One region of the Pseudomonas sp. TE12508 genome, then DNA from elsewhere that is predicted to be linked to it. Evidence: predicted binding sites of a transcription regulator. Region 1 holds the regulator's gene; each other region holds the start of a gene.
The links. Region 1 encodes FliA, which starts transcription of late flagellar genes. Its sites were predicted from a motif close to CTAAAGTTTNNNNNNNNNNNGCCGNTAA; they were not measured.
Positions count from the first base shown of each region.

Region 1 (7,941 bases):
GTCGGCACTGGCGCAGCCGCTGGAGCCTCGGCTTGAGCCTTGACGGCATTCAGCGAGTCCAGCAGTTGTTCGAATTCGTTATCCGTGATGTCGCCCGATTCTTCAGCGGCAGGTTCTTCCACCACCTCGGCGACCGGTGCCGACTCATCGGCGGTTTGCGGCTCGGCCAGACGGGCCAACGCGGCAAGCAACTCAGGCGTGGCAGCCGTGATCGGGCTGCGTTCGCGGACTTCGCTGAACATGCCGTTCACCGCGTCCAGTGCCTCGAGAACCACGTCCATCAGTTCCGAGTCGACGCGTCGTTCACCCTTGCGCAGGATGTCGAACACGTTCTCGGCGATGTGACAGCACTCCACCAGCTCGTTGAGCTGGAGGAAGCCGGCGCCCCCTTTTACAGTGTGAAAACCGCGAAAAATTGCATTGAGCAAATCCGCATCATCCGGTCGGCTTTCAAGCTCGACCAGCTGTTCGGACAGTTGCTCTAGAATCTCGCCGGCCTCAACCAGGAAATCCTGAAGGATCTCTTCATCGGCGCCGAAGCTCATTAAGGGGGGTGCTCCTGAGGTCTAAAAACCTAAAAAACCTAAAATGCTAAAACTCTAGAATCCTAGGCTGGATAACAAATCGTCCACATCGTCCTGACCGGACACAACGTCTTCTCTTTTATCGGCATGAATCTGCGGACCTTCACCCTGAGAGAGATGTTTTTGCGGATCTTTTTCAGCCAGCATCGCTTCACGGTCATGTTCGATGCCCGCAAAGCGGTCGACCTGACTGGCCATGAGCACGAGCTTGAGCAGGTTGCTTTCAACTTCGGTGACCAACTGGGTCACGCGCTTGATCACCTGACCGGTGAGGTCCTGGTAATCCTGGGCCAGCAGAATGTCGTTGAGGTTGCTCGACACGACGCGGTTGTCTTCACTGCTGCGGGTCAGGAAACCGTCGACCCGCCGGGCCAGCTCGCGGAACTCTTCGGCCCCGACTTCGCGACGCATGAACCGTCCCCAATCCGTGCTCAGCGCCTGAGCTTCGTCGCTCAGGCTGTTGATCAGCGGCGTGGCGTTTTCCACCAGGTCCATGGTGCGGTTGGCCGCGGCCTCGGTCAGCTTGACCACATAACCCAGGCGCTCGGTGGCATCCGTGATCTGAGACACTTCCTCGGCTTGCGGCATGTGCGGGTCAATCTGGAAATTGACGATCGCGCTATGCAGCTCGCGGGTGAGCTTGCCCACTTCCTGATACAGGCCGCGGTCACGGGTCTGGTTGAGCTCATGGATCAGTTGCACAGCGTCGCCGAACCTGCCTTTTTCAAGGCTTTCGACCAGTTCGACCGCGTGTTTTTTCAGGGTCGACTCAAAATCGCCCTGTGAAGATTCGTTATGCTCCATAGCTCCCCCGTGACGGACTGGCTTTGCACATCAACCGATGCGTTCGAAGATCTTTTCAATCTTGTCTTTCAACGCTTGAGCCGTGAATGGCTTGACCACATAGCCGTTCACGCCCGCCTGAGCGGCTTCGATGATTTGCTCGCGCTTGGCTTCGGCCGTGACCATCAACACCGGCAGGTGTTTGAGTTTTTCATCGGCACGCACGTGGCGCAGCAGATCAATACCGGTCATGCCGGGCATGTTCCAGTCCGTTACCAGAAAGTCGATGCTCCCGCTGTTGAGGACCGGAATCGCGGTAATACCGTCATCCGCCTCGACCGTGTTGGTGAACCCAAGGTCACGCAACAGGTTTTTTATGATCCGCCGCATCGTTGAGAAGTCATCAACGATGAGGATTTTCATATTCTTGTCCAATTCGACCTCCAAGCAGTCTTAAAACGCGCGCAGCACCTGAACGCGCCGTTCAATCAATTCGGCGTAACACTCAACAGTTGTATGGATTACAACGGGCCGTGGCCGATGCAGCAAAATGCCGTACCCACCTCGTTCGCAGTGTCCCCACACTGCCTGTCAGCGCGCTCGCCACTCCCCCAAACGCCCCCGCAAACGGGCCGCGCACTGGCTGTGTAACTGGCTGACCCGCGATTCGCTGACCCCCAGGACCTCACCGATTTCCTTGAGATTCAACTCTTCGTCGTAGTACAGCGCCAACACCAGTCGCTCACGCTCCGGCAAATTGGCAATCGCGTCCGCCAGCGCTGCCTGGAAGCGTTCATCTTCCAGATCGCGCGACGGCTCGAGATGAGCACTGGCGCCATCCTCGTGCAGCCCTTCGTGTTCGCCGTCCTGCAACAGATCGTCGAAACTGAATAACCGGCTACCGAGGGTGTCGTTCAAAATCCCGTAATAATCGTCAAGACTCAATTGGAGTTCGGCCGCAACTTCGTGATCTTTAGCGTCACGGCCGGTTTTAGCTTCAATCGAGCGAATTGCGTCGCTGACCATGCGGGTATTGCGGTGAACCGAACGTGGCGCCCAGTCCCCCTTGCGCACTTCATCGAGCATCGCGCCGCGGATTCGAATGCCCGCGTACGTCTCGAAGCTCGCGCCTTTGCTGGCGTCGTATTTGGTTGATACTTCAAGCAGGCCGATCATCCCGGCCTGGATCAGGTCTTCGACCTGGACACTGGCCGGCAAACGCGCCAGCAAGTGATAGGCAATGCGTTTGACCAGTGGCGCGTAACGCTCGATCAGCTCGTACTGCGCGTCACGTGCCGACTTCTTGTAGAGGTTGTAACCACTGGCTGTCATAGGACGGGTCCTGCGGTCTGTTGCACGAGGCGCTCGACGAAAAACTCCAGGTGCCCGCGCGGGTTGGCCGGCAGTGGCCAGGTATCGACCTTCTGCGCAATGGCCTTGAACGCCAGGGCGCACTTGGAACGCGGGAAGGCTTCGTAGACAGCACGCTGCTTCTGCACGGCCTTGCGCACGCTTTCGTCGTAAGGCACGGCACCGACGTATTGTAAGGCGACGTCGAGGAAACGATCCGTGACCTTGGTCAACTTGGCGAACAGATTGCGGCCTTCCTGCGGGCTCTGCGCCATGTTGGCCAGGACGCGGAAGCGGTTCATGCCGTAGTCGCGATTCAGCAATTTGATCAGCGCGTAGGCGTCGGTAATCGAGGTCGGCTCATCGCACACCACCAGCAGCACTTCCTGGGCTGCGCGAACGAAACTGACTACCGAGTCACCAATACCCGCAGCGGTGTCGATCACCAATACGTCGAGGTTGTCGCCGATGTCGCTGAAGGCCTGGATCAGGCCGGCATGCTGGGCCGGGCTCAAATGAACCATGCTCTGGGTGCCGGACGCCGCCGGGACGATGCGGATGCCGCCGGGCCCTTGCAACAGTACGTCGCGCAGCTCACAGCGGCCTTCGATCACGTCGGCCAAGGTGCGTTTGGGTGTCAGTCCCAGCAGGACGTCGACGTTCGCCAGTCCCAGATCGGCATCCAGCAGCATGACGCGCCGGCCGAGCTCAGCTAGAGCCAGGGACAAGTTCACTGACACGTTAGTCTTCCCGACGCCACCTTTGCCGCCGGTCACCGCGATCACCTGTACGGGATGCATGCTGCCCATGTTATTTCTTTACCTTGTCTTACTTAGACGGAGGCCACATTACTGGCTGCGCGTTCATCAACGGAACAATGCATGGCAGACCATCGATGTAGGTACAAAAACTGTTCATTAGTACCTCAGCCAACCTGCTTGGTCGGACTGTGGTAAATATCAGCGAACATGTCAGCCATGGCTTCTTCGCTGGGTTCTTCCTGCATTTGCACGCTAACGGCGCGGCTGACCAACTGATGACGACGCGGCAGATGCAAATCATCCGGAATCCGCGGACCATCGGTCAGGTAAGCCACCGGCAACTCATGGCTGATAGCCAGGCTCAACACCTCGCCCAGACTTGCCGTTTCATCCAGTTTAGTCAGGATGCAGCCGGCGAGGCCGCAACGTTTGTAACTGTGATAAGCGGCAGTTAGAACCTGTTTCTGGCTGGTGGTTGCCAAGACCAGATAATTTTTTGATTTGATGCCACGTCCAGCCAGGCTTTCGAGCTGCATGCGCAATGCCGGGTCGCTGGCCTGAAGGCCGGCGGTATCGATCAGCACCACGCGTTTGCGCAGCAAAGGTTCCAGCGCCTGCACCAGCGATTGACCCGGGTCGACATGGGTGACCGACACGTTGAGGATGCGGCCCAGGGTCTTGAGCTGTTCCTGAGCGCCGATGCGATAGCTGTCCATGCTCACCAGCGCGATGTTTTGCGCGCCGTACTTGAGCACATAACGCGCTGCGAGCTTGGCCAGCGTGGTGGTCTTGCCCATGCCTGCCGGGCCAACCATGGCAATCACACCACCCTCTTCCAGTGGCTCGACTTCCGGCGTGGCGATCATCCGCGCCAGGTGCGCGAGCAACATGCGCCAGGCCTGACGGGGTTCTTCAATATCGGTGATCAGTGCCAGCAAATCGCGCGACAACGGGCCGGACAGACCGATGCGTTGCAGGCGACGCCAGAGGTTAGCCTGGGCCGGACGGCTGCCTTGCAGCTGATTCCAGGCCAGCGAGCCAAGTTGCACTTCCATCAGTTCACGCAAACTGTTGAGCTCGAAACGCATCGAATCGAAGGCTCGCGGGTCAACTCCGCCGGAGGCTGGCGCAGGGGCTGGTGCAGCACGACGAGGTTCAGCGTAAGTCGGTTCGATCAGTGGCTCGGCGGCGGTCAGCGGCAGGCCGGCGAACAATTGGCGATTGGTGCTGTTGTCGCTCTCGCCATCGCCACGCAGGCTCAATTCGGCCTGGGCGGTGACGATCCGCGACTGGGTCTTGCGCAGCTCGTCCTCGAGCTCCATGTTCGGAACACGCGGGGCCAGCGCCGACAATTTGTAATCCAGGGCAGCCGTCAGCTCGACACCGCCGGCGATCCGGCGATTGCCAATGATGGCGGCATCAGCGCCCAGCTCATCACGAACCAGTTTCATGGCCTGACGCATATCGGCGGCGAAAAAACGCTTAACTTGCATAAACCACTACCTCAGCCGTTGGGCCCTACTGTCGCAACGATGGTCACTTGCTTGTTGTCAGGGATTTCCTGGTAAGCCAACACATGCAAACCCGGGACTGCCAGTCGGCCGAATCGCGAGAGCATCGCGCGAACCGGACCGGCCACCAGCAGAATCACCGGTTGACCTTGCATTTCCTGACGCTGCGCCGCTTCGATCAACGAACGTTGCAGTTTCTCTGCCATGCTTGGCTCCAGCAGAACGCCCTCTTCCGAGCCTTGTCCTGCCTTCTGAAGACTATTGAGCAATATTTGTTCCAACCTTGGCTCCAAGGTGATCACAGGCAGCTGCGACTCAGTGCCTACAATGCTTTGCACGATTGCGCGGGATACGCCGACGCGCACCGCGGCCACCAAAGCGGCAGTATCTTGACTCTTGGCGGCGTTATTCGCGATGGCTTCGGCGATGCTGCGAATGTCCCGTACCGGCACCTGTTCGGCCAGCAATGCTTGCAAGACCTTGAGCAACTGCGACAGCGAAACCACCCCCGGCACCAGCTCCTCAGCCAGTTTCGGTGAGCTTTTGGCCAGCAATTGCATGAGTTGCTGGACTTCTTCGTGGCCGATCAGCTCGCTGGAGTGCTTGTACAAAATCTGGTTCAAGTGGGTTGCCACGACTGTACTGGCATCGACCACGGTGTAGCCGAGGGATTGCGCCTGGGCACGCTGGCTGATTTCGATCCAGACCGCCTCCAGACCAAAAGCCGGATCTTTGGCGGTAATGCCGTTGAGCGTGCCGTAGACCTGCCCCGGGTTGATCGCCAGTTCGCGGTCCGGGTAAATCTCGGCCTCGGCCAGGATCACGCCCATCAGGGTCAGGCGGTAGGCGCTCGGCGCCAGGTCGAGGTTGTCACGGATATGCACAGTCGGCATCAGAAAGCCCAGGTCCTGGGACAGCTTTTTACGCACACCCTTGATCCGTGCCAGCAACTGACCACCCTGGTTGCGATCCACCAGCGGGATCAGGCGGTAGCCGACTTCCAGGCCGATCATGTCGATCGGCGTCACGTCATCCCAGCCAAGCTCCTTGGTTTCCTGGGCGCGGGCCGGCGATGGCAACAGTTCCTGCTGACGCTTGACCTCTTGCAGGGCCTGAACCTTGACCGTGTTCTGCTTCTTCCAGAACAGGTAAGCGCCGCCGGCCGCCAGGGCCGCCATGCTCAAAAAGGAGAAGTGCGGCATGCCCGGCACCAGGCCCATCACCGCCATCAAGCCAGCGGCCACCGCCAAGGCTTTCGGCGAGGCGAACATCTGACGATTGATCTGCTTGCCCATGTCTTCCGAGCCGGAAGCCCGGGTCACCATGATCGCGGCGGCAGTCGACAACAGCAGTGATGGCAATTGCGCCACCAAACCGTCACCGATGGTCAACAAGGCATACACCCGACCGGCATCGCCAAAGGTCATGCCGTGCTGGAAGATACCGACCGCCATGCCGCCGATCAGGTTGATGAACAGAATCAGCAGGCCGGCGATGGCATCACCGCGCACGAACTTGCTGGCACCGTCCATCGAACCGTAAAACTCGGCTTCCTGGGCCACTTCCATCCGGCGCAGTTTCGCCTGGTTCTGATCGATCAGGCCGGCGTTCAAGTCGGCGTCGATGGCCATTTGTTTGCCCGGCATTGCGTCGAGGGTGAAACGCGCGCTCACCTCGGAAATCCGCCCGGCACCCTTGGTCACTACGACGAAGTTGATGATCATCAAAATCGCGAAGACCACGATACCAACCACGTAGTTACCGCCGATCACCACCTCACCGAAGGCCTGAATCACCTTACCGGCGGCGGCATGGCCATCCTGACCGTGGAGCATTACCACCCGTGTCGAGGCCACGTTCAGCGCCAGTCGCAACAACGTCGCCACCAGCAGAATGGTCGGGAACACGGCAAAATCCAGCGGCCGCAAGGCGTACACGCAGACCAGCAATACGACGATGGACAAGGCAATGTTGAACGTGAAAAACACGTCCAGCAGGAACGGCGGCACCGGCAACATCATCATGGCCAGCATGACCAGCAGCAACAGCGGCACGCCCAGATTGCCCCGACTGAGGTCGGCAACGTTTGTGCGTGCAGTGTTGATTAACTGAGAGCGATCCACCGGTTTTCCCCGTTCCTTTAAAGCAAACTTTTGACGCCTGAAGCAGGCGCAGGGCGGCTATTGCAAGAAGCCTTCCAACTTTTGCCGGGGTTTGGAATAGAGGTGTTTTCAAGTGCGGAAGATCAAAAGATCGCAGTCTTCGGCAGCGCCTACGGATTAGGTTCACACCGCAACATCGCGGGTAAATCACGATCCGTGCAGGAGCTGCCGAAGGCTGCGATCGTTTGATCTGTCAGGAATCGCGGCGCAAATCCGGTGGAATCGGCAAATCATCCTGGAGCGGATCCGGACGCTTGCCCTTGCCGGCGCGGTACTGGCGAATCTGGTAGACGTAGGCCAGTACCTGGGCGACTGCCAGATACAGCCCACCGGGGATTTCCTGCTCCAGCTCGGTGGAGTAGTAGATCGAACGCGCCAGCGCCGGCGATTCGAGCAGCAGCACATTGTTGGCCACGGCGATTTCGCGGATTTTCAAGGCAAGGAAATCGCTACCCTTGGCCAACAGCACCGGCGCATTGCCTTTGTCCGGGTCGTACTTAAGCGCCACGGCGTAGTGAGTCGGGTTGGTGATGACCACGTCGGCCTCGGGAATGGCCGCCATCATCCGCCGCTGCGACATCTCGCGTTGCAACTGGCGAATGCGCTGCTTGACCTCTGGTTTACCTTCCTGATCCTTGTGCTCGTCGCGCACTTCCTGCTTGGTCATCTGCAGCTTCTTGTGGCTTTCCCAAAGCTGCACCGGCACGTCGACCACCGCGATAATGATCAGCCCGCAAGCCATCCACAAGGTACTCCAGCCGACCACCTGCAAGCTGTGAATGATCGCCAT
Region 1 is NZ_JBWCCN010000002.1:64,661-72,601, reverse strand. Features, by position in the region: gene ACZ9IM_RS02485 (chemotaxis protein CheA) at 1-545, opposite strand, end outside; gene ACZ9IM_RS02480 (protein phosphatase CheZ) at 600-1,388, opposite strand; gene ACZ9IM_RS02475 (chemotaxis response regulator CheY) at 1,419-1,790, opposite strand; gene fliA (RNA polymerase sigma factor FliA) at 1,959-2,699, opposite strand; gene fleN (flagellar synthesis regulator FleN) at 2,696-3,526, opposite strand; gene flhF (flagellar biosynthesis protein FlhF) at 3,643-4,971, opposite strand; gene flhA (flagellar biosynthesis protein FlhA) at 4,983-7,112, opposite strand; gene ACZ9IM_RS02450 (hypothetical protein) at 7,173-7,340, shown strand; gene flhB (flagellar biosynthesis protein FlhB) at 7,345-7,941, opposite strand, start outside.

Region 2 (7,941 bases), on a different contig from region 1:
TGGACATTTGAATTGACCATGTTGGCAATACCGTTGCCCGAGTTTCCCGAACGTCCAGCGGGGAGGTTGGAAAGCTGGGTCTGGTTGGTGATATTGCCGCCCAGGTTGTTGTTGGTGCCTTGAGTGACCAGGCGGGAGATACCGGCACCACTGGCGACGTTGGCGAAGTCGCCGTCGCTCAACTCGTTCGTTTGCCTGAGGACTTGTCTGGACGGGTTGGCATTGGCGGTCGTGGGGCTAGGGTCGGGAATCACCGGTGCACGCGTTGCCATGCGCGGTTGGACATCACGTTTGATAATAATGATGCCGTTGTCAGCCTGTACGGGCAGGCTGACACTTGAGCCCAGTACACATCCGATCAGTAGGAGGCTAAAGATGCTGTTATCAAATGTCCCCACGGCGGCAATTCCTTCTTTGTTGTGGGCTGGTCCCGGTCAGCGTTGTGAAGGAGTGAGCGAAAGCTGTGCCGGTTTTTGATTATTGTTTTGATTCATAGGGTTATCGATCAACGCTAGTGGATCGATGAAAGGGTGTTTCAGGTCTGAGACAACCGCCGGGACGGCAATATTGATAAGAGATCGCAATAGCACTGGATCCAAGCTTTGTGCAGGATGTATCAGCGCTCTAACACATCGCATGACAAGAAGATGACCAGCGTTGAAACAGGCTGTTCGAGAGGGAGGGGGTGTTTCAGAAACGGACGCATTTGCAAAAATACTGCAACAAATGGACTGGAGGAGAGAGCCAGCCAGTCAAGCGCAATCCCTGTGGGAGCGAGCCTGCTCGCGATAGCGGTCTGACCGTCAACATAGATGTTGAATGTGATGGCCCAATCGCGAGCAGGCTCGCTCCCACAGGTCCCTCCGAAATAGAGAGGTCAGCGCTCGAGCAGCAGCGTGACGGCTTGCAATGCCTGAAGCCGGCGTTCGGCCCAATTGCCCTGAAGCACTTGAACAGGCTGTCGATGCTGCACCAGCCATGCCTGAGTCGCGTTGAAAAAAGCCCGGCGTTCCTCCAGCCCGGGCTGACAGCGCTGACCGTCATCGGTCCAATCGACTTGTTCGGGAGACAGCAGCAAGTGCAAGTCATAGTGCCGAGCCAGCAGTGCTTGCTCGAGCCAGGCCGGGCAATCGCCAAACAGGGTTTCGCTCCAGAGCATATTGCTCAACAAGTGAGTATCGAGAATCAGCAACGACGGCCCAAGGTCGCGAGCTTCGTCTTCCCATTGCAGCTGACCGCGAGCGATTTCTGGGATATCGGCCGGGCACGTGTCGCGCGCCTTCTGCTCAATGAACCAGCGCACGTATTCGCCCACCAAAGCACCGCCGAATTGCTGTTGCAGTTCGGCGGCCAGCCAGCTCTTGCCACTGGATTCAGGCCCCGTCAGTACCAGAACTTTCATGTACGCAACGCCGGGTCGACGCGCCATGTCCGCCAGCCGTGCACCGCCAGCAGTGCGAACACCCCATAGAGGCCGGCGGTCAGGTACAGCGCTTTATAGATGAACAGGCCAACAAAGATGATGTCCAGTGCGATCCACAGCGGCCAGCATTGCAAACGTTTTTGCGCCATCCATAACTGCGCCACCAAACTGAAACCGGTCAGTGCCGCATCGAGCCAGGGCTGCGCGGCATCGGTCCAGTGGGCCATCGCGGCGCCCAGCAGCAAACTGCCGACGGCGCCGACGGCCAGTCCGAGCGCAATGGATTTGCCATCGAGCAGGCTGACATGCCGCTTGCCATGAGTTGCGGTCCCCTGGGTCCACTGCCACCAGCCGTAGATCTGCAAACCGGCGTAGATCACTTGCAGCAGCATGTCCGAATACAGCTTCACTTCGAAAAAGATCCAGCTATACAGCAGCACCATGACCAGACCGATCGGCCAGCACCAGGGGTTCTGTTTGACCGTCAACCAGACGGCAATCACGCCGAGGGCGGCAGCAAACAGTTCAAGCCCGGACATGGAGGTTCCTTGGTGTCGTGAAAATGAGGGGGAGCGAATTGTACCCGGAAAAATCGCGTCATCGTTCATCGCGAGCAGGCTCGCTCCCACAGGAGATCTTTAGAGGACACAGGTTTTGTGTTCGACAACGATCCAATGTGGGAGCGAGCCTGCTCGCGATGGGGGCGACTGGTGTTCCGGGCTGGCCGGGCCAGTTGCCCCTACTGAATTGATCAGACCCGAAACTGCTTCAGTAACCCGTTCAACTGCTCGCTCAATTCCTTGAGATGAACGCTGGCCACGCTCGACTGCTCGGCCGCCAGTGCCGTGCTGTGGGACAAGCCTGCGGCCTGGGTCACGTTCTGGTTGATGTCTTCCACCACGTGGGCCTGTTGCAAGGTCGCGCTGGCAATCGAAGCGTTCAACCCATTGAGATTGCGCAAGGCCTGGCCGATGGCATTCAGGCTGGCGCCGGCCAGGCCGGCCTGCTCGATGGTCAGTTGCGAGGCACGGCTGCTGTCGCCAATCACCTTGACCGCCGCTTCCGAATGGCTTTGCAGGCGTTCGATCATCGACTGGATTTCCGCCGTCGATTTTTGAGTACGCTGGGCCAACAGGCGCACTTCATCGGCGACCACCGCAAACCCGCGACCTTGTTCGCCGGCTCGGGCGGCTTCGATGGCTGCGTTGAGGGCCAGCAAGTTGGTTTGCTCGGCGATGGAGCGGATCACTTCCAGAACGCTGCCGATTTGCGTACTTTCGGCGGCCAGCGTACGAATCACTTCAACGGCTTGATCGATGGTCGCAGACAGCTTGTCGATCTGCTGCAAGCTGCCATCGATATTGACCTGTCCCTGCTGCGCCTCAGACTCGGCATTGCGCATTTCACTGGCCGCGTGTTCGGCGTTTTTGGCCACATCCTGCACGCCGTAGGTCACTTCGTTGATCGCGGTCGCCACCAGTTCCATCTGTTGCGACTGCTGCTGGCTGCGTTGCTGGGCTTGCGCGGCATCGTTGCCCAGTTCGCTGGAAGACTGGCCGAGCGCGCCGGCGGACACCTGCAACTGACTGATCACCAGGCGCAGTTTCGCGGTGAAGGCGTTGAAGTGCCGGGCCAGTTGCGTGACTTCGTCCTGACCGTGGGTATCGAGGCTGCGGGTCAGGTCGCTTTCACCGCTGGCAATGTTGGCCATGGCGTTCACGGTTTCCTGGAGCGGACGCACGATGCTGCGGGCAATCATGATCACCAGCAGGGCCATGATCAGCGCAATGACCAGACCCACAAAAGAGGCCTTCCAGACTTGGGCATAAAACTCGGCCTGCATGTCATCGATGTACACGCCGGAACCGATCACCCAACCCCAGGGCTCGAACAGTTTCACGTAGGAGGTTTTTTCCACCGGCGCGCTGGCGCCCGGTTTCGGCCAGCGGTAATCGACCATGCCGGCACCCTTGGCCTTGGCGATGGCGACCATCTCGTTGAACAGCGCGAAACCGTCGGGGTCGCGGATCGTCGAGAGATTCTGACCTTCAAGTTTCGGATTGGTCGGGTGCATGACCATGACGGGCGTCAGGTCGTTGATCCAGAAATAATCGTTCTGGTCGTAGCGCAAACCGCGCACGGCGGTCAGTGCCTGTTTTTGCGCGGCATCGCGGGTGAGGGTGCCGGCAGTTTCCAGGCCGTGATAGTAGGTGAGGATCCCGCTGGCGGTCTGCACCACGTGCTGGGTCTTTTGGGCCTTGGCCTGATAGAGGTCGTCGTGAATCTGCTTGAGCATCAACACGCCCAACGTCAATAGCATCACCACGGCCACGATCAAGATGAGCCACAAGCGTCGGCTGATCGACACACTGCGCAAGCTGTTCATAACGCGGTTACTCCGGTTTCTTGTTCTTGTAATAAACGATCGCCAGCATCCAATCACACTTTGCCGATCGGGCCTATCCGACTCAGGTCCTATTACGCGGCAGCGTAAACGAGGCTTGTCTGATAGGATTTCGGCCCCGCGCGGGAAAACCTGAGCCCAAGTCTTTTTTCACGCAATTTTTACCGTTTTGCGTGGATCTTGTGCGCGCGGGGATTCAGCTAAGGTTGATCGCAGTTAACGCTTATAAATTATTAACGGAGCATGCCTGGGGGCATTGTTTCTTGGGGGATTGATGGATCTTTGGACGGCCTTTCAGGCATTGATTTTAGGCGTGGTAGAAGGGCTGACGGAGTTCTTGCCCATTTCCAGTACCGGGCACCAGATTATTGTGGCGGACTTGCTCAATTTCGGCGGCGAGCGGGCCATGGCTTTTAATATCATCATTCAGCTCGGCGCGATCCTGGCGGTGGTCTGGCAGTTTCGCCGCAAGATCTTCGACGTGGTCATTGGCTTGCCGACGCAGCCCAGCGCTCGGCGTTTTACCGCGAACCTGTTGATCGCTTTCCTGCCGGCGGTGGTGTTGGGGGTGATTTTCGCCGACTTGATTCACGAGTACCTGTTTAACCCGATTACCGTGGCTACCGCATTGGTCGTGGGCGGGGTCGTGATGTTGTGGGCCGAACGTCGTCAGCATGAGGTGCATGCTGAAAGCGTCGATGACATTACCTGGAAAGACGCTCTCAAAGTCGGCTTCGCCCAGTGCCTGGCGATGATCCCCGGGACTTCGCGTTCCGGCTCGACGATCATTGGCGGCTTGCTGTTCGGGTTGTCGCGCAAAACGGCCACCGAATTCTCGTTCTTCCTCGCCATGCCAACCATGGTCGGTGCCGCGGTGTACTCGGGCTACAAATACCGCAACCTGTTCGTGCCGGCTGATTTTCCGGTGTTCGCCATTGGCTTCATCACTGCCTTTGTCTTCGCGATGATCGCCGTTCGGGGCTTGCTCATCTTTATTGCCAGCCACAGCTACGCGGCATTCGCCTGGTATCGCATTGCGTTCGGTCTGGTGATCCTGGCCACCTGGCAATTCGGCTGGGTCGACTGGACCGCGGTCAAGCCATGAGCGATTCCAGTGCGCGCAACAACAACCCCGGGCGCAAGTCCGGGGGCGCCATGCAGAACCTGCGGCTGAAACTGCTGGTGTTCGTTGTGCTGTGCGCAGTGCCGTTGTTTGGCTCGGTGTCGATGTGGCTGCGCGGGGTGTCGGTGATTCCCCTGGCGGCCTACGGCATCGTCAGCGTGCTGGCGTTTTTCCTGTACTGGAGCGACAAGCACAAGGCCCGCGCCGACCGTTGGCGCACGCCGGAGAACATCTTGCACGCGGTGGAGCTGGCGGGTGGTTGGCCGGGCGCTTTGCTGGCCCAGCAAGCGTTTCGGCACAAGACCCGCAAAGTCTCGTTTCAGTTGGTGTTCTGGCTCATCGTGCTGATGCATCAGGTGTTCTGGATCGATCAGCTGTTTCTGGGCGCTAACCTGTTTGCGTTGTTTTAAAGCGCTTCAAAGCAATAAGCCGACCTGTGTGCGCTTGGGCAACTTGCTCACCACCAATTGGTGGGAACGTTGCAGCAAGCCTTGCAGTTCTTCGGTGCCCAGCGGGTAGGGCGTTTCCATGATGACCCACTGGGCCCGGGCCAGATACGGTGCCGGGTGAATGCCCGGGCGGTCGCAATGGCCCAGGAACAGGTCCTTGTCGACCTTGAAAGCCAGGGACTGTCCCCGCAGGTTCTGCAAGGCAAACATCTTGTTCCCCGCAATCGAAAACACCCGCACGCCACCCCACTTGTAATCCTCCCGCGCGCCGGGCAACGCCAGGCAGTATTGCGCGACATCCTCTTCGCTCATTCGTCCCGCTTTCATAACAGTCTGTCCCCGCAAACATTGAATGATTCGATCAAATGGTCGATCCAGGCGCGCACCGCCGGCATCACCCCGCGTCGATGAGGGTAGACGGCTTGCAGCCAGCCGCCCGGCAATGACCAGTCGGGCAATAGTTGCACCAGCGAACCGTTTTCCAGCTCTTGCTCGCAATACATCATGGGCAGCATGGTAAAGCCCTGGCCGCTGAGTGTGCAGGCTTTACGCACGATGAAATCTTCGCAGCCCAATCGCGCCTCGAGGCTCAGGTCGTAGCTTTTGCCCTGTTGATCAAGCATGCGGATGTGCACCATGCGATCGGCCTCCAGAGCGCCGAGCACGGGCAAATTTTTCAGGTCTTCGGGGTGATTGATTTCATGGCCGAGCAAAAATGCCGGGCTGGCAACCATCAGCATCTGGGCCTGACGCAGGCGACGGGTCACCAGCAATGGATCTTCATCACCCAGATCCCGCACTCTCAAGGCAACGTCGATGCCCTCGTTGATCAGGTCAACCCGACGATTGAGCAGCATGACTTCCAGTTGAACCTGAGGGAATTTCTCCAGGAAGTTACTGATTACTCCAGGCAGCATTTGGTGGGCCAACCCTACGGGGCAGGACACTCGCAAGCGCCCCCGGGGTTCGCTGGACATGCTGGCCACCGCTTCGTCGGCCATTTCGGCCTCCAGCAGCATCGCCTGACAATGGCGCAAGTAGCGCTCGCCCACGGCGGTGAGGTTGAGTTGGCGGGTTGTGCGTTGCAGCAGGCGCGCGCCGAGGCGTTCTTCCAGCTCAGCAATGCGTCGCGACAATCGCGACTTGGGAATCCCCAGCAAACGCCCGGCTGCAGCAAAGCCACCGGCTTCGACCACTTTGGCGAAATAGTAGAGGTCGTTGAGGTCTTGCATCGATTTAATACTCGACTGTTCTATCAGTGGGACGAACTATCGCATTGTTACCGACTAATCAGCCATTGCTTTCGTCGGTAGGATTGTCTCCATCAGATCGCCCGGTGGCGATCCTCACCTTGGAGATCCCACATGAAATTACTGCATATCGATTCGAGCATTCTGGGTGACAACTCGGCTTCCCGTCAGCTGAGCGGCGAAGTCGTCAAAACCTGGCAAGCTGCCGAGCCTGGCGTTGTGGTGACTTACCGCGACCTGGCCGCCGATGCCATCAGCCATTTTTCCGCCACCACCCTGGTTGCCGCCGGCACTGCCGCAGAGCTGCGCAACGCCGCGCAACAGCACGAAGCCGATCTGAGCGCGCAGGCCCTGGCCGAATTCATCGCCGCCGATGCCGTGGTGATTGCCGCGCCGATGTACAACTTCACCATCCCGACCCAACTCAAGGCCTGGATCGACCGCATCGCCGTGGCCGGCCAGACTTTCCGCTACACCGAAGCCGGCCCTGAAGGGCTGTGCGGTGGCAAGAAAGTAGTCATCGTTTCGACGTCCGGCGGTTTGCACGTTGGTCAACCAACCGGCACTGCTCACGAAGACTACTTGAAGGTGTTGTTCGGTTTCCTCGGCATCACCGACATCGAGTTCGTCCGCGCCCATGGCTTGGCCTACGGTGATGAAGTGCGCACTAAAGCCATGAGCGACGCTCAGGCGCACATCAGCGAGCAACTGTTCGCCGCTGCGTAAGGCTTGCGTAAAGTCGTAAACAGCTCGGGCAATACCCTTGAAACTCTGTATTCTGGTCATCGTGATGGCCAGGTACGGAGTTTTTTGTTTCTGGCGGTGATCAGTTTCTGGCCCAGGTTATGCACCCGAGGCTTTACATCTGCGGTCAGGTAACAAGGTGGGGCATCCCATGGTGCGTCTTTGTGCAACGCTACTGATTTGCCTGCTCGGCAGCCTGAATTCAGTGCACGCCGCGCCTGCGCCGCACCCTCATTGGAGCGTCGGCTTCCATGAAATGACGTTCCTCGATCCGCTGGACCTGCAGCCGATGCGTGCCATCGCCTTTTACCCGTCCAGTGAAAAGGAACATTCCAGCACGCTCGAGGGCTACACGGTCGAAGCGGGTGAAGACACCAAAGTCGCCATCGGACGTTTCCCGATGCTGATGCTGTCCCACGGCAACACCGGAACCCCGCTGGCCCTGCACGACCTCGCCACCTCATTGGCGCGCAAGGGCTTTGTGGTGGTGGCGGTGATCCATCCCGGCGACAACTCCAAAGACCATAGCCGCCTCGGTACCTTGAGCA
Region 2 is NZ_JBWCCN010000010.1:150,005-157,945, reverse strand. Features, by position in the region: gene ACZ9IM_RS15795 (hypothetical protein) at 1-398, opposite strand, end outside; gene ACZ9IM_RS15790 (AAA family ATPase) at 878-1,402, opposite strand; gene pnuC (nicotinamide riboside transporter PnuC) at 1,399-1,962, opposite strand; gene ACZ9IM_RS15780 (methyl-accepting chemotaxis protein) at 2,175-3,809, opposite strand; gene ACZ9IM_RS15775 (undecaprenyl-diphosphate phosphatase) at 4,102-4,932, shown strand; gene ACZ9IM_RS15770 (DUF1294 domain-containing protein) at 4,929-5,360, shown strand; gene ACZ9IM_RS15765 (MmcQ/YjbR family DNA-binding protein) at 5,367-5,726, opposite strand; gene ACZ9IM_RS15760 (LysR substrate-binding domain-containing protein) at 5,723-6,631, opposite strand; gene ACZ9IM_RS15755 (FMN-dependent NADH-azoreductase) at 6,764-7,375, shown strand; gene ACZ9IM_RS15750 (alpha/beta hydrolase family protein) at 7,545-7,941, shown strand, end outside.
Region 2: ACZ9IM_RS15780 (methyl-accepting chemotaxis protein) is a predicted target of FliA. The motif match lies at 3,937-3,964, and genes of this name have one in related genera.

Region 3 (7,941 bases), on a different contig from region 1:
CGAGCCGTCGTTGAAACCGCGCATCGCCACGTAGTCGTAACGGTGGGTCGCGCCGTAAGGGTTGGTCAGCACGCCCGGGGTGTAGCGCATCGCCTGGGACACGGTTTGCGAGCCTTGGTCGTCCATTTGCTCGCGGGTCACCACGGACACGCTTTGCGAGGTTTCCAGCAGTGCGGTACTGGTCTTGGTGGCGATCTGGCTGTGCGTTGCGTTGTAGCCATCCATGCTGCCCAGCGCATTGCCGAGGGCGAAGCCTTTGATGTCGGTGGTGGGCAGCGCCAGGGCTTCGGTTTCAGCGACGGGCCGCAGCACATAGCTGCTGCCATCCTGACTGACGGCCACAAGCCCTGTGCCGTTGAGCAAATGACTCAACGCCTGATCCGCCGAATAGTCGCCCTGTAATCCCGGCGATTGAAGGCCCTGAGTTTGAGCCGGAGTCGTCGACAGCGTGATGCCCGCCTGACGCGCGAATTGATTGAGCACATCGCTCAAGGGGCCGGCGGCGATGTTGTAGCGGTGGCTACTGGCTTCGCTGCCCTGTGCAGCAACGCCAAGTGTCGGCAGCAGGCCGACACCCAGTGCGGTAGAGAACAGCGCCGCGCGGATGGCGTGGCGCAATACGCCTGATTCCGGGGCGAAATGGAGAGGGTTCTTACTGATGGCGCGCACAGTCATTGTAGGTTTCCGTAGGAAGTCGCTGAAGGCAGAGTTGAAGTGCTTACTGACTAAGCCGGACTTGTTCGGAAAACCCGCCAAAAAAAATAATTCAGGCCTGTCGCTCCAGCGTCACCCAATAGCGAGTGCGATAGCGCAGTTGCACCGCCAGGGTTTGCGGCAGAATGGCCAGCAGTTTGTCGGTATCTTCGAGACGGAAAACCCCGGACAGCCGCAAGTGGGCAATATCCGCCGCGCAGGTCAGATAGCCGGGACGGTAACGTCCGACTTCATTAATGAAATCCCCGAGGCGCATGTTGCGGGTGACGATCAGGCCATCCACCCAGGCGCCAGCATCCATGTCCTGCGGCGGTGCCAACTGCGCTCGACTCCGATCGATCAGATAACTCTGCCCGGCCTGCGCCTGAATCGGCAGCCCATCGTCGGCCCGTGGCGAATGGATTGCGACGACGCCGCTGATGACGCTGAGCCGCGTGCAATTGGCGTCCTGACGAACAATGAAGCGCGCCGCCACACTTTCGAATACACCGTGACGGCTTTGCACCCGCAACGGTCGATCAAACGAAACCCCTTCACTTGCCCCACCGCACGTCACGACGATCTCGCCGCGAGTCAGTTTGATCAGGCGCTGCTGCGCGGTGTAGTCCAGATCCACCGCGCTGGCGGTGTTGAGCTCCAGGCGCGTGCCATCCGGTAACTGGAAACCGCGTCGCTCGCCCGTGGCGGTGGCGAAGTCGGCGGTCCACTGTTGCCAGCCGATCGCATCCTTGCCCAGCCATGCCGCCGAACCCATCAATAACGCGCCCGACAGCAGCTTCAATGCCTGGCGCCGCCCGAGTCCCTGTGCGCTGTTTTCCAAAGTGTTGAAAGCGACTTGAGCGCCGGGCACCGCGCGCAGATTGCTGCTCAACTCGGCTTGCAGGGACTGCACCCGTTGCCAGGCCAGTTCGTGTTCATGGTGCTCGGCCCGCCAGACGTCGCATTGCTGGCGCAGTCTGGAGTTGGCCGCGTTGTTACGCAGACGCAGCAACCAATGGATGGCTTGTTTAACCACCTGCTGATGAGGCGCGCCGCGGCGATTCAGCGCTGAGTTATCCACAGGCATCACGTTTCATACCGCAGCACGTAACAGTGATACAGCGCGTCGGCCACATAACGCTCCACCGAACGCAGGGATAATCCCATGTGTTCGGCGATCTGCTTGTGGGTAAATCCTTCGCACTGGGCCAGCAGAAATGCCTGACGCACTTTCGGCTTCAGGCCTTCAAGCATGCGGGCGATGCTTTCCAGCAATTCGAGCACCAATGCCCGTGCCTCGGCGCTCGGGGTTTCGGCCTCGGGCAAATGGGCGATGGTTTCCAGGTACGCGCGCTCGATTTCCTCACGACGCCAATGGTCGATCACCAGGCCGCGGGCAATGGTTCGTAGAAAAGCGCGGGGGGCCTTGAGCTCCAGGCGTTCGGTTCTTTGCAGCAGCCGGACGAATGTGTCCTGAGCCAGATCCGCCGCATCGGCTGCATTGCCCAATCGCGCACGTAGCCACGTGTTGAGCCACCCGTGATGGCTGCTGTAAAGCGCCTGTACTGCAAACTCAGGTGAAGACATGAACGCGACAGCCCGACGTCACAAATGATAATTAATCGCATTGTCATCAAGGATCAGAAAATTTGCAACTGCCGTTCATGCAACCCTCACTAAACACTGCGGCGCGGATGCTCTAGCGCGCCGTTCGGCGGTTATCCGACGGGTTTCGTACAAACCCCTAAGATTTCTCCCGCTCGTGCCGACAGACTGGTGAGACATGCGTGCACCAAAGTAGAGCGGCCCAAGAATGCCGTCTGCGCTGTTACATGGAATGTTGCAACCCGGAACGCATCCCCACTTTTTTGCATAAGAAGTCCCATGAAATGAATCTCAAGTTCAGCCATAAAATTCTGCTGGCCGCTTCAGGCGTCGTGGTGTTGGCATTTGCGTTGTTCACTTTGTACAACGACTATCTGCAGCGAAACACCATCCGACAAAACCTCGAGTCTTCCGTTGAACAAGCTGGCGAGCTGACTGCCAGCAGCGTGCAGAACTGGATGAGCGGCCGGGTGCTGGTCCTGGAAAACCTCGCGCAGAACATCGCTCATCAAGGCACCAATGCCGATTTGCCGGGGCTGGTCGATCAACCTGCCCTCACCTCGAACTTCCAGTTCACCTACGTCGGGCAGGCCAATGGTGTGTTCACCCAGCGCCCTGACGCGAAGATGCCGGACGGCTACGATCCGCGTCAGCGCCCCTGGTACAAACAAGCCGTGGTCGCCGACAAGACCATGCTGACCCCGCCTTACATGGCCGCGGTCGGCGGGTTAGTGGTGACCATCGCCATGCCGGTGAAAAAGCAAGGCGAACTGCTGGGCGTCGTCGGCGGCGACTTGAGTCTGGAAACCCTGGTGAAGATCATCAACTCGGTGGACTTCGGTGGCATCGGTCACGCGTTCCTCGTCAGCGCCGACGGTCAGGTGATCGTCAGCCCGGACAAGGATCAGGTGATGAAGAACCTGAAAGACATCTATCCGGGTTCCAGTGTCCGCATCGGCAAAGGCAATCAGGAAGTAGAACTGAACAAGCAAGACCGCATCCTCTCGTTCACGCCGGTGAGTGGTTTGCCAAATGCCGAGTGGTACATCGGTCTGTCGATCGACAAGGCCAAGGCCTACGCACCACTGAGCCAGTTCCGCACCTCGGCGCTGATCGCGATGTTCATCGCCGTGACCGCCATTGCAGTGCTGCTGAGTCTGCTGATCAGCGTGCTGATGCGTCCGCTGACCACGATGGGTCGTGCGATGCAGGATATCGCTCAGGGCGAGGGCGACCTGACCCGTCGTCTGGTGGTAGAAAGCAAAGATGAGTTCGGCGAGTTGGGCGGCTCTTTCAACCAATTCGTGGAGCGGATTCACGCATCGATTTGCGAAGTGTCCTCGGCGACCCGTCAGGTTCATGACCTGTCGCAACGGGTGATGGCGTCGTCCAACGCTTCAATCGTCGGCTCCGACGAACAAAGCGCCCGCACCAACAGTGTGGCTGCGGCGATCAACCAATTGGGCGCCGCCACCCAGGAAATCGCCCGCAACGCCGCCGATGCTTCGCAACACGCCAGCGGCGCGAGCGAGCAGGCCGATGACGGTCGTCAGGTGGTGGAAAAAACTATCTTGGCCATGACCGAGCTGTCGCAGAAAATCAGCCTGTCCTGCACGCAGATCGAAACCCTGAACGCGAGCACCGACAACATCGGGCACATTCTCGATGTGATCAAAGGCATCTCCCAGCAGACCAATTTGCTGGCGCTCAACGCGGCCATCGAAGCGGCCCGCGCCGGTGAGGCCGGTCGTGGTTTTGCGGTGGTGGCGGACGAGGTGCGTAACCTTGCTCATCGCACCCAGGAATCGGCGGAAGAGATCCACAAGATGATCAGCTCGCTGCAGATCGGTTCTCGCGAAGCGGTGACCACGATGAACGCCAGTCAGGTCTCCAGCGAGCAGAGTGTCGAAGTGGCGAACCAGGCCGGCTTGCGACTGGTCAGCGTGACCCAGCGCATCGGCGAAATCGACGGCATGAACCAGTCGGTCGCCGCAGCGACCGAAGAGCAAACCGCCGTGGTGGAAACCCTCAACGTCGACGTCAACCAGATCAACCTGTTGAACCAGCAGAGCGTGGCCAACCTCAATGAAACATTGAAGGATTGCGATGCGCTGTCCCAGCAGGCCAATCGGTTGAAGCAGTTGGTTGATAGTTTCAAGATCTGATTGAGGTCAGTTCTACCGCGTTATCGTTCAATCGCGAGCAGGCTCGCTCCCACATAGAGTTTTCCGTGATCACAACATTTGTGAACGACTGAGAACCCCTGTGGGAGCGAGCCTGCTCGCGATAGCGGTGTACCAGTCACCGCTGAACTGAAGCCTTAAACAAACAGCTTCAACACATTCCCCATCGCATCATCGGCAAACCCCTGAAGGAAATCCTTGAAGCCCGACAGGGCTTGTTCACTGCCCTGAGCCGGTTCGGCGATGATGGTCCAGATTGCCCGCGACTTGTCTGCGCCGATGGATTCCACCCTCATCGCCGCCCACAAATTGCCTATGCCCAAGGTGTTGTAGATGAGTGTCCAGGTCATGTTCAGTGCCTGGTCGTCCCGAGAGTTGAGCTGCTCGACCACCAGATGGTTCTCGTCCTTGAAGAATTTCTTGCGCAGTGACGACACGCCTTCGCCCGTCATCTCGATGTGCGACAGCGCCGGAATGAATCGATCGAAGCCGGCAAAGTTACCGACCACCGCCCAGACCTGTGCCGCATCGGCCGGTACATCCACCGAAGACACAACGTGGCAGCCGTGAGGATTTTTGATCAGGGTATCGGGTTGCAGAGTATTCATGGTTTTGCTCCGTGCAGGGTCAGGGTGAATCAGATGAAGTTGATTTCTTTGAGGTAGTCGCAGCCGCGCCGCAGCAGCGCCGGGGATTTTTCCGGGTAGTGCGCGCCCATCTGCCGCACGCCGGCCTGGGCGTTGTCGTGGCCGATCATCGAGATGTCACCGATGTCTTCCTCGAAGCCGTTGAGGTAGAAACCCAGCACGCCAAACAGCGCGTTTTCGCTATCGACGCGGTTCAGTTGCTGCTGCCAGTCGGCGACGCTGACCATGGCGAATTCCCGACCGGTCTCGCGAAATGGCGCCACGTAGGCGTCCCAGCTCAGGGGCTCGGGATTGTGCAGGTTGAACACGGCTTTTTCGGCCTGGTAACGGCTGGCGTGGAAGGCGATGAAACGGGCGAGGAAATCCACCGGCATCAGGTCGAAATTCAGCGCCAGTTCCGGCACCTGGCCGAGCTGGATCGAGCCCTTGAGCATCAGCATCAAGCGATTCTTGTGGGGCTGGCAGACGCCAGTGAGGCTGTTGAAACTGATGTTGCCGGGGCGATAAAGATTGACCCGCACCCCACGCTCCCGCGCCCGTTCGAGGATACGCTCGCCGACCCATTTGGACAGGTTGTAGCCATTCTTGATGTAGATCGGCGGTGTCTGCGCGGCGGGCAACTCCAGCACCCGGCCATCGTCGGAAATCGTGCTGGACGCCGAGAGCGTCGAGACGAAGTTGAAGATCTTCTTGCTGCGCCCTTCACACAGGCGCAGGCACTCGAAAATCGGCTCGACGTTATCCCGCGCCAACGACTCGTAATCGAGGACGTGATTGACGTTGGCGGCGTTGTGCACCAGCGCGCCGAAGGTGCGGTCAATGCGCGCGTAAACGTCGTCCGGCAAACCCAATTGCGGTTGGGTGATGTCGGCGGCGTAAACGCTGACCCGGCTCAGGTCCAGGTGGGTGAGACGGTTATCCCGCAGGGCCTGGGCGAAACGTTCGGCCGCGCTTTGTCCGCCGGACTCACGCACCAGGCACGCGACCTCGGTGGCGCCCCAGGCCAGCAAAGCCTCGACGATGTGTACCCCGAGAAAGCTGTTGGCGCCGGTCACCAGCACTTTATGCACATCACCGCACTGGCTGACCGGCAGCGGATCGAGGTTGAGTTCGGCTTCGGCATCGATGAAGGCCTGGGGGCTGAGTGTCGAAGCTGCGCTTTGCTCGGGGCCATCGAGCAGCTTGGCGAGGGTCAGCAACGTGGGCGCTTCGATGAAGCGATTGATCGACAGGCTGCGACCGAACACCTGGCGGATGCTCAGCAGCAGCTGCGACAGCAGAATCGAATGCCCGCCCAGGTTGAAGAAGCTTTCATCGGTGGCAATCTCCTCGACCGGCAGCTCAAGCAACTCGGACCACAGCTGGCGCAACTGCATCTGCAACGGGGTCTGCGGCTGGCGCCGCTGACTGGCGACCTGGACCTGTCCCGATGTCGCGAGCAGAGCCCGGCGATCGACCTTGCCGTTACTGGTGAAGGGCAGGCGTGGCAGTTCAATGTAGGCGCTGGGGTGCATGTAACCGGGCAGCGCGTTTTGCACATGCTCGCACAAGGCCGAAAGGGCGGTACCGGGCCGGTCCTCCCTAGGGTGAACCAGATACGCGAGGATGCGCCGCCGCTCATCGATCACCACCGCCACCTGACGAAACAGATGGCTGTCGCGCAGGCACTGCTCGATTTCCTCGGGCTCGACCCGAAAGCCTCGGATCTTCACCTGGTTATCACGACGGCCACTCAGCTCGATCCCGTCGTCGGTCCACTGGCCGATATCGCCGGTGCGATAAACCCGCAACGCCTGCCCGTTGGGCAGCGTCAGGTTTAGGTAGCGCGCCGCCGTCAGCGCTGGGTCGTTCAGATAACCCAGGCCGACACCTGGCCCGGCGATGTACAGCTCGCCGGGTGTGCCTTGAGGCACTGGTTGCAGTTGCTCATCCAGAATCAATACCCGGCCATTGGCGATGGGGATGCCGAGGTTGCGATTGCTATCGCCGATGCAAAATTGCCGCGTGGTGGCCAACACCGTGGTTTCGGTCGGGCCATAAATATTGTGGAATCGGCATTGCGGTGCGAGCTGCGCGATCACGAACGGCTCGCAGACATCGCCACCGGTAATCAAGTGCTCAAGGCCCAGCGGAGCTTGCAGCGGCATGACGCTCAGCAGCGCCGGTGGCAGGAAGGCGTGGGTCACTTGCTGCCCGCCAATCAACTCGACCAATTGCTGTGGATCGCGGCGCTGGTCGTCGCTGGGCACCACCAGTCGCGCGCCTTGGATAAAGGTCGGCAGGATATCCAGCAGCGACGCGTCGAAATTGATGGTGGAAAACTGCAACGACCGACTACTGCGCTGTAACCCGACATGGTCGGCGTACCAGGCACAGAAATGGCTGAGGTTGCGATGGCTGAGCAACACGCCTTTGGGCTGGCCGGTGGTGCCGGAGGTGTAGATCGCCACGGCCGGTTCGTCGATGTTCACCGTGCGGCGGATCAGCGAGGCCGGGAGGCCGGGCTTGGGCGAAGGCAGACGGCGAATGTCCAGCATCGGCAGCGAGACGTCGCCCAACTCGCTGGCGCCGTCGTGCAACAGCAGGTCTGCGTTGGCGTTTTCCAGAATGAAGCGCCGACGTTGTGCCGGATGCTGCGGGTCCAGCGGCAGGTACACCGCGCCGCAACCCAGCACCGCCAGAATCGCCGCGTACAGTTGCAGCGACTTGGGCAGGCACACGCCGATCACCACCGGGCGGTCGGTTACGCCGCGATGGCGCAGCATGTCCAGCATCGGTTGTTGCAAGCTCAACGCCAGGCTGCGCAAGGCCTT
Region 3 is NZ_JBWCCN010000001.1:3,653-11,593, forward strand. Features, by position in the region: gene ACZ9IM_RS00020 (TonB-dependent siderophore receptor) at 1-675, opposite strand, end outside; gene ACZ9IM_RS00025 (FecR domain-containing protein) at 767-1,780, opposite strand; gene ACZ9IM_RS00030 (sigma-70 family RNA polymerase sigma factor) at 1,780-2,280, opposite strand; gene ACZ9IM_RS00035 (methyl-accepting chemotaxis protein) at 2,583-4,463, shown strand; gene ACZ9IM_RS00040 (SRPBCC family protein) at 4,619-5,089, opposite strand; gene ACZ9IM_RS00045 (non-ribosomal peptide synthetase) at 5,119-7,941, opposite strand, start outside.
Region 3: ACZ9IM_RS00035 (methyl-accepting chemotaxis protein) is a predicted target of FliA. The motif match lies at 2,438-2,465, and genes of this name have one in related genera.

Region 4 (7,941 bases), on a different contig from region 1:
CTCGTTGTGGGACGCCGAACTGATTGCCGAAGGCTGTGCACTGGTGGAACGGGCGCTGACAACGCGGCGCTTCGGGCCATATTGCCTGCAAGCGGCGATTGCGGCGGTGCACGCCGAAGCACCGACGGCGGCGGAGACGGACTGGCCGCAGATTGTCGGTCTGTATGACGTGCTGCTGCGGGCCGTGCCATCACCGGTGATCGAACTCAACCGCGCGGCGGCGCTGGCCAAGCGCGATGGCCCGCAGGCCGGGTTGATGTTGATCGAAGGGATTCTGGCGCGGGGCGAATTGCTGGATTACCACCTGGCGCATTCGGCGCGGGCAGAGTTTTACCGGCAGTTGGGGAGGGTGGAAGAGGCGCGAGCGGCGTATGAGCGGGCGCTGGAATTGACGCAGCAGGTGCCGGAGCGGCGGTTTATTGAGGGGCGGCTGCGGGCGTTGGAGTGATGTGATTTCACCGGCCCCATCGCGAGCAGGCTCGCTCCCACAGTGGATCGATGATGTATGCAAAGTTTGTGTCCGACACAGAACCCATGTGGGAGCGAGCCTGCTCGCGATGGCAGCACCGCTATTCCAGCATCTTGCCAAGCAACCAACTCCCCGCCGGCCCCGGCGGGTGCAGCCGTGACCACAGCGCATCGACGCACACCGGTTTCGGCCAGCCGCGCACATTCAGCTCCACCAGCGAGCCGGCCCCGAACCGCCCCACCAACCACCGAGGCAACGGTGCCCAGCCGAACCCGCCCTGGGCCATTTCCAGCAGCATCAGGTAACTTGGTGCCGACCAGACGCGCCCCTTCGCCCGGCTTTCATACGGATTGACGATTGTCGCCAGACGCAGCTCACGGTGCTGTTGCAGCACGTCTTGATCGATTGCGTTCAGCTTCGCCAACGGGTGAGCGTGGGACACGAACAGGGCGATTTCCGTGCGCTCGTCCACCGTCGAACTGACCAGATCCGGTGGATAGCTGTCCTGCATCTCTGCGAAGGCGACATGCGCTCGACCGCGTTGCACCAGTGCCACCAGGTCATCGCATTCGGCGATCAGACATTCCAATTCCAGGTCTGGATAGCGCTGCTCAAAAGCACTGAGCGCCGCTTCAAAACGGTCGGACTGGTAAGTGTCGGAAATCGCCACGGTCAGCTTCGGCTCGACACCTTGGGACAGTTGGCTGGCGGTCATTTCCAGGCGGCTGGTGGCGGCCAGAATCTCCTCGGCCCGCTGCAACATGACGTGCCCGGCCGGGGTGAGGCTCGGCTTGCGACTGCTGCGGTCGAAGAGGACAAGGTTCAGGTCGATTTCCAGGCTGGCCACGGCGGCGCTGATGGTTGACTGGCTGCGACCGAGCTTGCGCGCCGCGGCGGAAAACGAACCTTGAGTCGCCGCCTGGACAAACGCCAGCAGCACTTCGTGGGAAGCCATGAACTATCGCCCTGATCGATGGTTATTGGTTATGAAGTATCGGTGTGATCACGGATCATGGCAACCATAGTCACTCAGGGAGTCTGGCCATGAACGCCAACAAATCCATCACTGAACGAATTTTCCAGGCCATCGGTTTCGAACTGCTGGCGATATTGATCTGTACCCCGCTGCTGGCCTGGATCATGGACAAACCCATGCTGGAAATGGGTGCGGTCACCATGGCCATTGCAGCCCTTGCGCTGGCCTGGAACGTGGTCTTCAACGGCCTGTTCGACCGGTTGCTCAAACGCTTTGCGATTGTGCGTAACGCTTGGGTGCGTGTGGTGCATGCGCTGTTGTTCGAAGGCGGTCTGGTCGCGTTCGGCGTGCCGTTGATTGCCTGGTGGCTGAAGGTCAGCCTGTGGCAGGCGTTCCTGCTGGACATCGGCGTGCTGTTGTTTTTCCTGCCCTACACCTACGTGTACCACTGGGGTTACGACGTGGTGCGTGAGCGGTTTTTGGTGCGCAGGGCTTGCGAGGTTTAAAAGCAAAGATCGCAGCCTTCGGCAGCTCCTACATTGATTGAGTACAACCATAATCACGGATGTACCCAATCGGCGTAGGAGCTGCCGAAGGCTGCGATCTTTCGATCTTAATAATCCTGCCGCTTGCGAAACGCCCAGCGCCCGGCAATCAGGGTAAACGTCGCGACCAGCGCCACCAGAATCCAGAACCCCTCCGGATCACCGGAAAGCGGCACGCCGCCGACGTTCATGCCGAAGAAGCCGGCAATGATGTTGATCGGCAGCGCCAGCACCGTGACCACGGTCAGGGTGAACAGCGTGCGGTTGCTCTGTTCGTTGAGGTTGGCGGCGATTTCTTCCTGCAACAGCTTGATCCGTTCACCGAGGGCCGTGAGGTCGTTGATGATCAGCGCAAACTCCTCGGTGGACTTGCGCAGCTCCTTGACGTCCTCCTTCTGCAACCATTGCGGTGGGCGATTGAGCAGGCGCAGCAACGAGCCCGGCTCCAGCGCCAGCAACCGTTGCAAGCGCACCAGCACCCGGCGGTTGGCGCCCAGTTCAGCGCGGTTGGTCGACAGGCGCGAAGACAACAACTCATCTTCGATCTGATCGACGCTGAGGCTGGTTTTGCGCACGATCTGCGTCAGCACTTCGCCCTGATCGCGCAGCAAATGCACCAGCAGCTCCAGCGGTGAGCGAAAGCATTCACCGGCCTTCACCGACGAACGCAGCTTGTCCACCGAGTGCAGCGGTTGCAGGCGTGCGCTGACGATCAGCCGACTGCGAGCGCAGACCCACAGCGTCGAGACATCCGAGGAAACCATGCTGCTGAGGTTGAACACCACGTCGTTGACCACCGCCAGCAACGCCGAATCGACATGCTCGATGCGCGTCGAGCGAGAACCTTCGTGCAGTGCTTCGAAAAATTCATCGGGCAATGCCAGATGACTTTTCATCCAGCGCTCGCAGGCGGCATGGGCCAGATTCAGGTGCAGCCAGAGGAATTCGTCGCTGTCCTCAGGTTGGTGCAGGCGGTGCAGAGCCTTGGCCGAGTCGATCTCCCGGCCGCGTTCACCAGGGCGAAAACTGAAACCGTAAAGCAGGCCGAACAGGTCGGAATCGCGATGGCGCTGGTCGATGCTGTGGTTCATGAGGTCTCGCTGCGAGGAAGCGCCTGTCGCGGGTTTCACAGGTTCACTTGAGCCTCATCATCGCAACGTACCTTGAAGGTTTTGTGACAGTTGGAGGGCGCCGCAAATCCGGCCTCCTACCGATGGTCGGAAGGGCTCAAGAAAGGCTCTGGCCCGCCGATGACGCTGATGTCGATCTTCCGATTCTGGTGGTGAACCAGCGTCGCTGACAGGGATGTCCAGACTTGCGCGCCACTTGGGCGTGCCTTATCCCTGTCATGAGATATCACTCGATGTTTTTGCAAAAATCCCTGAGAGCGCAAATCCTCGCCCTGTTGAGCGGCAGCCTGTTGGCGATGTTGCTGATCGCTTTGGCTTGCTTTCACTTCCTGTCCAATGGCGTTCAGAACTACGCGAACCTGATTGAAGGTCCGTTGCACACGTCGCAATTGATCGATGAAGCCAACCTGCAATTCAAGGTGCAGGTTCAGGAGTGGAAGAACGTTCTGCTGCGCGGCAAGGAACCTGCGAACCTGGACAAATACTGGAAGCAGTTCGAGAACGGTCAGCGCGACGTACAGGGCATCCTGAGTGAGCTGGCCGGGCAGAAGGGCATCGAGCCGCAACTCAAGACCCGCATCGAACGCCTGCGTGAAGAGCATCGTGCATTAGGCGCGGCCTATCAGAAGGGCCGTGATGCCTACGTGGCGGCCGGTGCCGACCCAGTGGCCGGCGACAATGCGGTCAAAGGCGTGGACCGTGCCGCCAGCGAACAGATGAATGAACTGGTCAGCGAACTGCGCAAGCAGAGCATCGAGCAATCGAAGCTGATCAGTGCCAGCGCCGATCAGACGGTGTTGCTGGGGCTCGTGGTGATGCTGGTGTCGGGTCTGCTGATTGGCTTGTTGAGCCTGTGGCTGGTCAACCGCAACCTGGTGGAGCCGATCCGCAAACTGATCGACTACGTGGCGCAGCTCAGCCAAGGGCGCTTCGCCGAGCGCGTGGCCAGCACCCGTCAGGACGAGTTGGGCAACCTCGCCAAGGCCGCCAACACCTTGCGCGATTTCCTCGCCGAAACCTTCAGCCGTTTGCAGCGCAGTGCGACGGATCTGGACAGCGCCAGCGGCGAGTTGAACTCGATTGCCGGCCTCATGGCCAGCGGCACCAACGAGCAATTCAACCGCACCGATCAGGTGGCCACGGCGATGAACGAAATGTCCGCCACCGCGCAAGAAGTCGCGCGCCACGCAGCCGACGCGGCACGTGCGGCCGATGACGCCGACCAGTCCGCCCAGCAGGGCGAAAAAGTCATGCAGGGCACCATTCACACCATCACCCAAATGCGCGGCGAAATCGCCAACACCGCCACGGTCATCCGTCGTCTGGAAGCCGACAGCGGGCGCATCGGTAAAGTGCTGGAAGTGATTCGCGGCATCGCCGAACAGACCAACCTGCTGGCGCTCAACGCCGCAATCGAAGCGGCCCGTGCCGGTGAAGCCGGGCGTGGTTTTGCGGTGGTCGCCGATGAAGTACGCAGCCTGGCCCAGCGCACGGCGGCGTCGATCATCGAGATCAACCAGATCATTCAAACCGTGCAAACCGGCGCAGTGGACGCGGCCCAGGCTATCGAAAGCGGTCAGTCGCGCAGCGAAGAAAGCGTCGAGCAAGTGACCCAGGCCGGCGCCATGCTCGAGCGCATCACCCATGCCGTGGAGGCCATTCGCGACATGAACCGCCAGATCGCCACCGCCGCTGAAGAGCAGACTTCAGTGGCCGAAGACATTTCGCGCAACCTCACCGAAATCACCTGCATCGCCAGTACCAACCTGGACAACGTGCAGCGCACCGAAGCGGCCAGCCACAATCTGCATGGCTTGTCGGGGCAGTTGAATGAAGTGACGGCGCGGTTGAGCGCCTAGTGAAATGGGCTGTGTATCGGTTCGGTTACCGAGTCGGTACACAGTCACTCTCAAGTTCGTGCCGCGCCCGTCGATGACGGATTTGCTTAAGCCCGTGAGGGCAAGCTGAAGGTGAACGTCGTGCCCTGTTGCTCGGTCGATAGCACCTCCAGTTTCCCGTCATGGGACTGCGCAATCTGACTGGCAATGTACAACCCCAACCCGAGGCCGACCTGCGGTGTGCCGCCGGCTGGTTTCGAGTAGGGCAGGAACAGATGCGGCAGCGCATCTTCGGCAATCAGCCCCTGGTTCTTCACGCTCAACACAAAGTGTCCATCTTCGACCTGCGCACTGACCTCGACCGGGTCATCGGGAGTTCCGTGGACAACGGCGTTCGCCACCAGATTGGATAGCAATTGCGCCACCCGTTCGCGATCGCAATGGATGTTGCTCAGGTCGCCAATCGACGATTGAATGATGCGTTTAGGGTGAATGCTCTGGATCTCGGAAATCACATGCCGCAATGCATCCGCCAGATCCGGGCATGGCTCGATATGTACGGGGATGCCTCGGCCCAGTGCCCCCCGGGCAAAATCCAGCACATCGTCCACCAGTTTGATTGCCCGTCGGGCGCTGGTGAGGATGTGTCGGGCGCGCTGCTCATTCGCGGGGTCGGAAAGTTTACGCAGGAGCATTTCGGCACCGGCGCTGATGGCGAACAAGGGGTTTCGCAGGTCATGGCCGAGCACGGCGATGAATTGTTCGCGCAGTTCGGCGGTTTGGCGTTCCTTGATCAGCGCCGCTTCGGTCTGTTGCAGGGCTTCTTCGGCCTCGATCTGCAGCGCGAGCATCCGGGCGAACGATTCCATGGTGCTCTGGATCGTGCTGGACTTGAGCGGCACCGGATTGGGATCAAGGGCACAAATGGTGCCGAAAAAGCGTCCGTCAGTGCGCAAAATCGGGACGGCAATGTAGCTTTCGAATTGATAGGTCTGAGGCGTGTGGTGATCGCGGTAGAGCGGATCTTCGCTGGCCTTGTCGATCACCACCGAGTGGTGGCCCTGGCGAATTTCGTTGCACAGGGTGGACACCAGGTCCAACTCATCGCCCACCTTCAAACCGAAATCCAGTCGATCAAGCACCGCGCAGGCGGTCCAGGAGCCTTCGGTAACACGGGCTACCGCGGCGAATCGCAAACCGGTCAACTCACTGATCACCCGGAGAATCGCCGGCACCGCGCTGATTCGGCCAATTGTGGCGATGTCTGCTGCCGCTGTTTGCCCCATATCCTTGGTTCTCTGCTTCAACATGCCGAATGGTTTTGTGGGATTCTAGCGGGCTTGTGTGAATTGTCGCGACTTCGTTCGTCGCTTCAGCGAACGGCCTGAACCGAACGCAAAAAAGCCGCACGACCCTAAAGTCGTGCGGCTTTTTTTGCAGTTGAATCATTTGTCTTGTTTGTTGCTCAGAACCTTGCCGGTAGTGGCATCGAAGTCCACATCCCACTCGGTGCCGTCAGCCTTGCGCAGTTCAACTTCATATTCGTAACCGTTGAAGTGGTTATCCAGGTCGGTGTCGGTAATCGTGGCACCCGGGTGCAACTTCAAGGCAGCCTGGTTCAGTTCTTCCAGGGGTTTGATCTTGCCACTCTTGACCAACTCGGGGATCTGGTCGACACGAACGTCAGCCTGGGCCAGGCCAGCGGTGAGGGTCAGGGCAGCAGCGGTGAACAGGGCAGTTAAAGTTTTCATGAAGTTCTTTCCTTGGGTGAACTGTTTAAGTGGGATCAGGTTAGCTCGCGCAACTTAATTCACCCTTAAAAAACGTTTCGGGCTTCGATTGCGCCGTTTGTTCAATTCCGTCATCCCGACAATCTTTCATGCTGCGACCTCGATCAATGGAGGTGGTGATGAAATACATCTTTGCGCGGATCTATGCCCCAGCGTTCTGGGGCGGATTTATTGGGGCCAGCCTTTGGCTAACGGGAGTTGCCGGGTTAAGAGAGGGGTGGCTGTTGCCGCTGTTTCTCGCAGCCCTGGCCCTGTCGTTTCTGGCCGAATGGGCTTTACCCTATGAGGTGTGCTGGAATCGCTCGGTCGGTGATCGCGCTCGTGACATCGTTCACGGGTTGGTCAACGAGGCGTTGAATGCTCTCGGTTTGCTGGCGTTACCGGGCCTGGTGGCGCTGCTGTCGTTCGATGGGGCATGGCCAAGGGGGTGGCCGCTGTGGTTGCAACTGGCGCTGGCGATTTTCATCGCCGACGCCGGTCTCAGCCTGATGCACTACGCCAGCCACCGCGTGCAGTGGTTGTGGCGTCTGCATGCGGTGCATCACAGCGTTCAACGGCTATACGGCTTCAATGGCTTGATGAAACATCCGTTGCATCAACTGCTGGAAGCCTCTGCGGGGCTGTTGCCGTTGTTGCTGCTGGGCATCCCGCTGGACGTGGCGGCACTGCTGGCATTTGCCATCGCCATCCAGTTGCTGCTGCAACATTCCAATGTCGATATGCAGCTGGGGTACTTGCGCTGGATATTCGCCTGGGCGCCGGTGCATCGCTTTCATCACATGAAATATGGACGGGCCGGCGACGTGAATTTCGCCTTGTTCTTCAACCTGTGGGACTGGCTTCTGGGGACCGGGTTTTACACGGCGGATTATGAAATCCGTCAGGGCGACCTGGGCATCGGCAGCCGACCAGACTTCCCTCGGGACTACGTAGCGCAACTGCTGGACCCGTTCGGGCCGGTGTCGTTGAGCAAAGAACCCGCGGTACCTGAGCCGTTGCGGCGCTGAATCAAGCCAGTAGACGCAGATCGATGTGTTGCAACGCTTGGCGAGCGGTCACGCCGAAGAGCTTTTTCAGACTCCGGGAGAAGTGCGCAGAATCGGCAAACCCGGCCTCGTGCGCGGCGTCAGTCACGGCGCTGCCGGCCAGGATCAGCACCATCGACAGCCGCAGTCGCCGCCATAGCACCAGCC
Region 4 is NZ_JBWCCN010000003.1:321,241-329,181, forward strand. Features, by position in the region: gene ACZ9IM_RS05890 (RNA polymerase sigma factor) at 1-448, shown strand, start outside; gene ACZ9IM_RS05895 (LysR family transcriptional regulator) at 570-1,424, opposite strand; gene ACZ9IM_RS05900 (multidrug/biocide efflux PACE transporter) at 1,514-1,951, shown strand; gene ACZ9IM_RS05905 (transporter) at 2,059-3,081, opposite strand; gene ACZ9IM_RS05910 (methyl-accepting chemotaxis protein) at 3,354-4,979, shown strand; gene ACZ9IM_RS05915 (GAF domain-containing sensor histidine kinase) at 5,066-6,244, opposite strand; gene ACZ9IM_RS05920 (PepSY domain-containing protein) at 6,404-6,709, opposite strand; gene ACZ9IM_RS05925 (sterol desaturase family protein) at 6,868-7,755, shown strand; gene ACZ9IM_RS05930 (helix-turn-helix transcriptional regulator) at 7,757-7,941, opposite strand, start outside.
Region 4: ACZ9IM_RS05910 (methyl-accepting chemotaxis protein) is a predicted target of FliA. The motif match lies at 3,217-3,244, and genes of this name have one in related genera.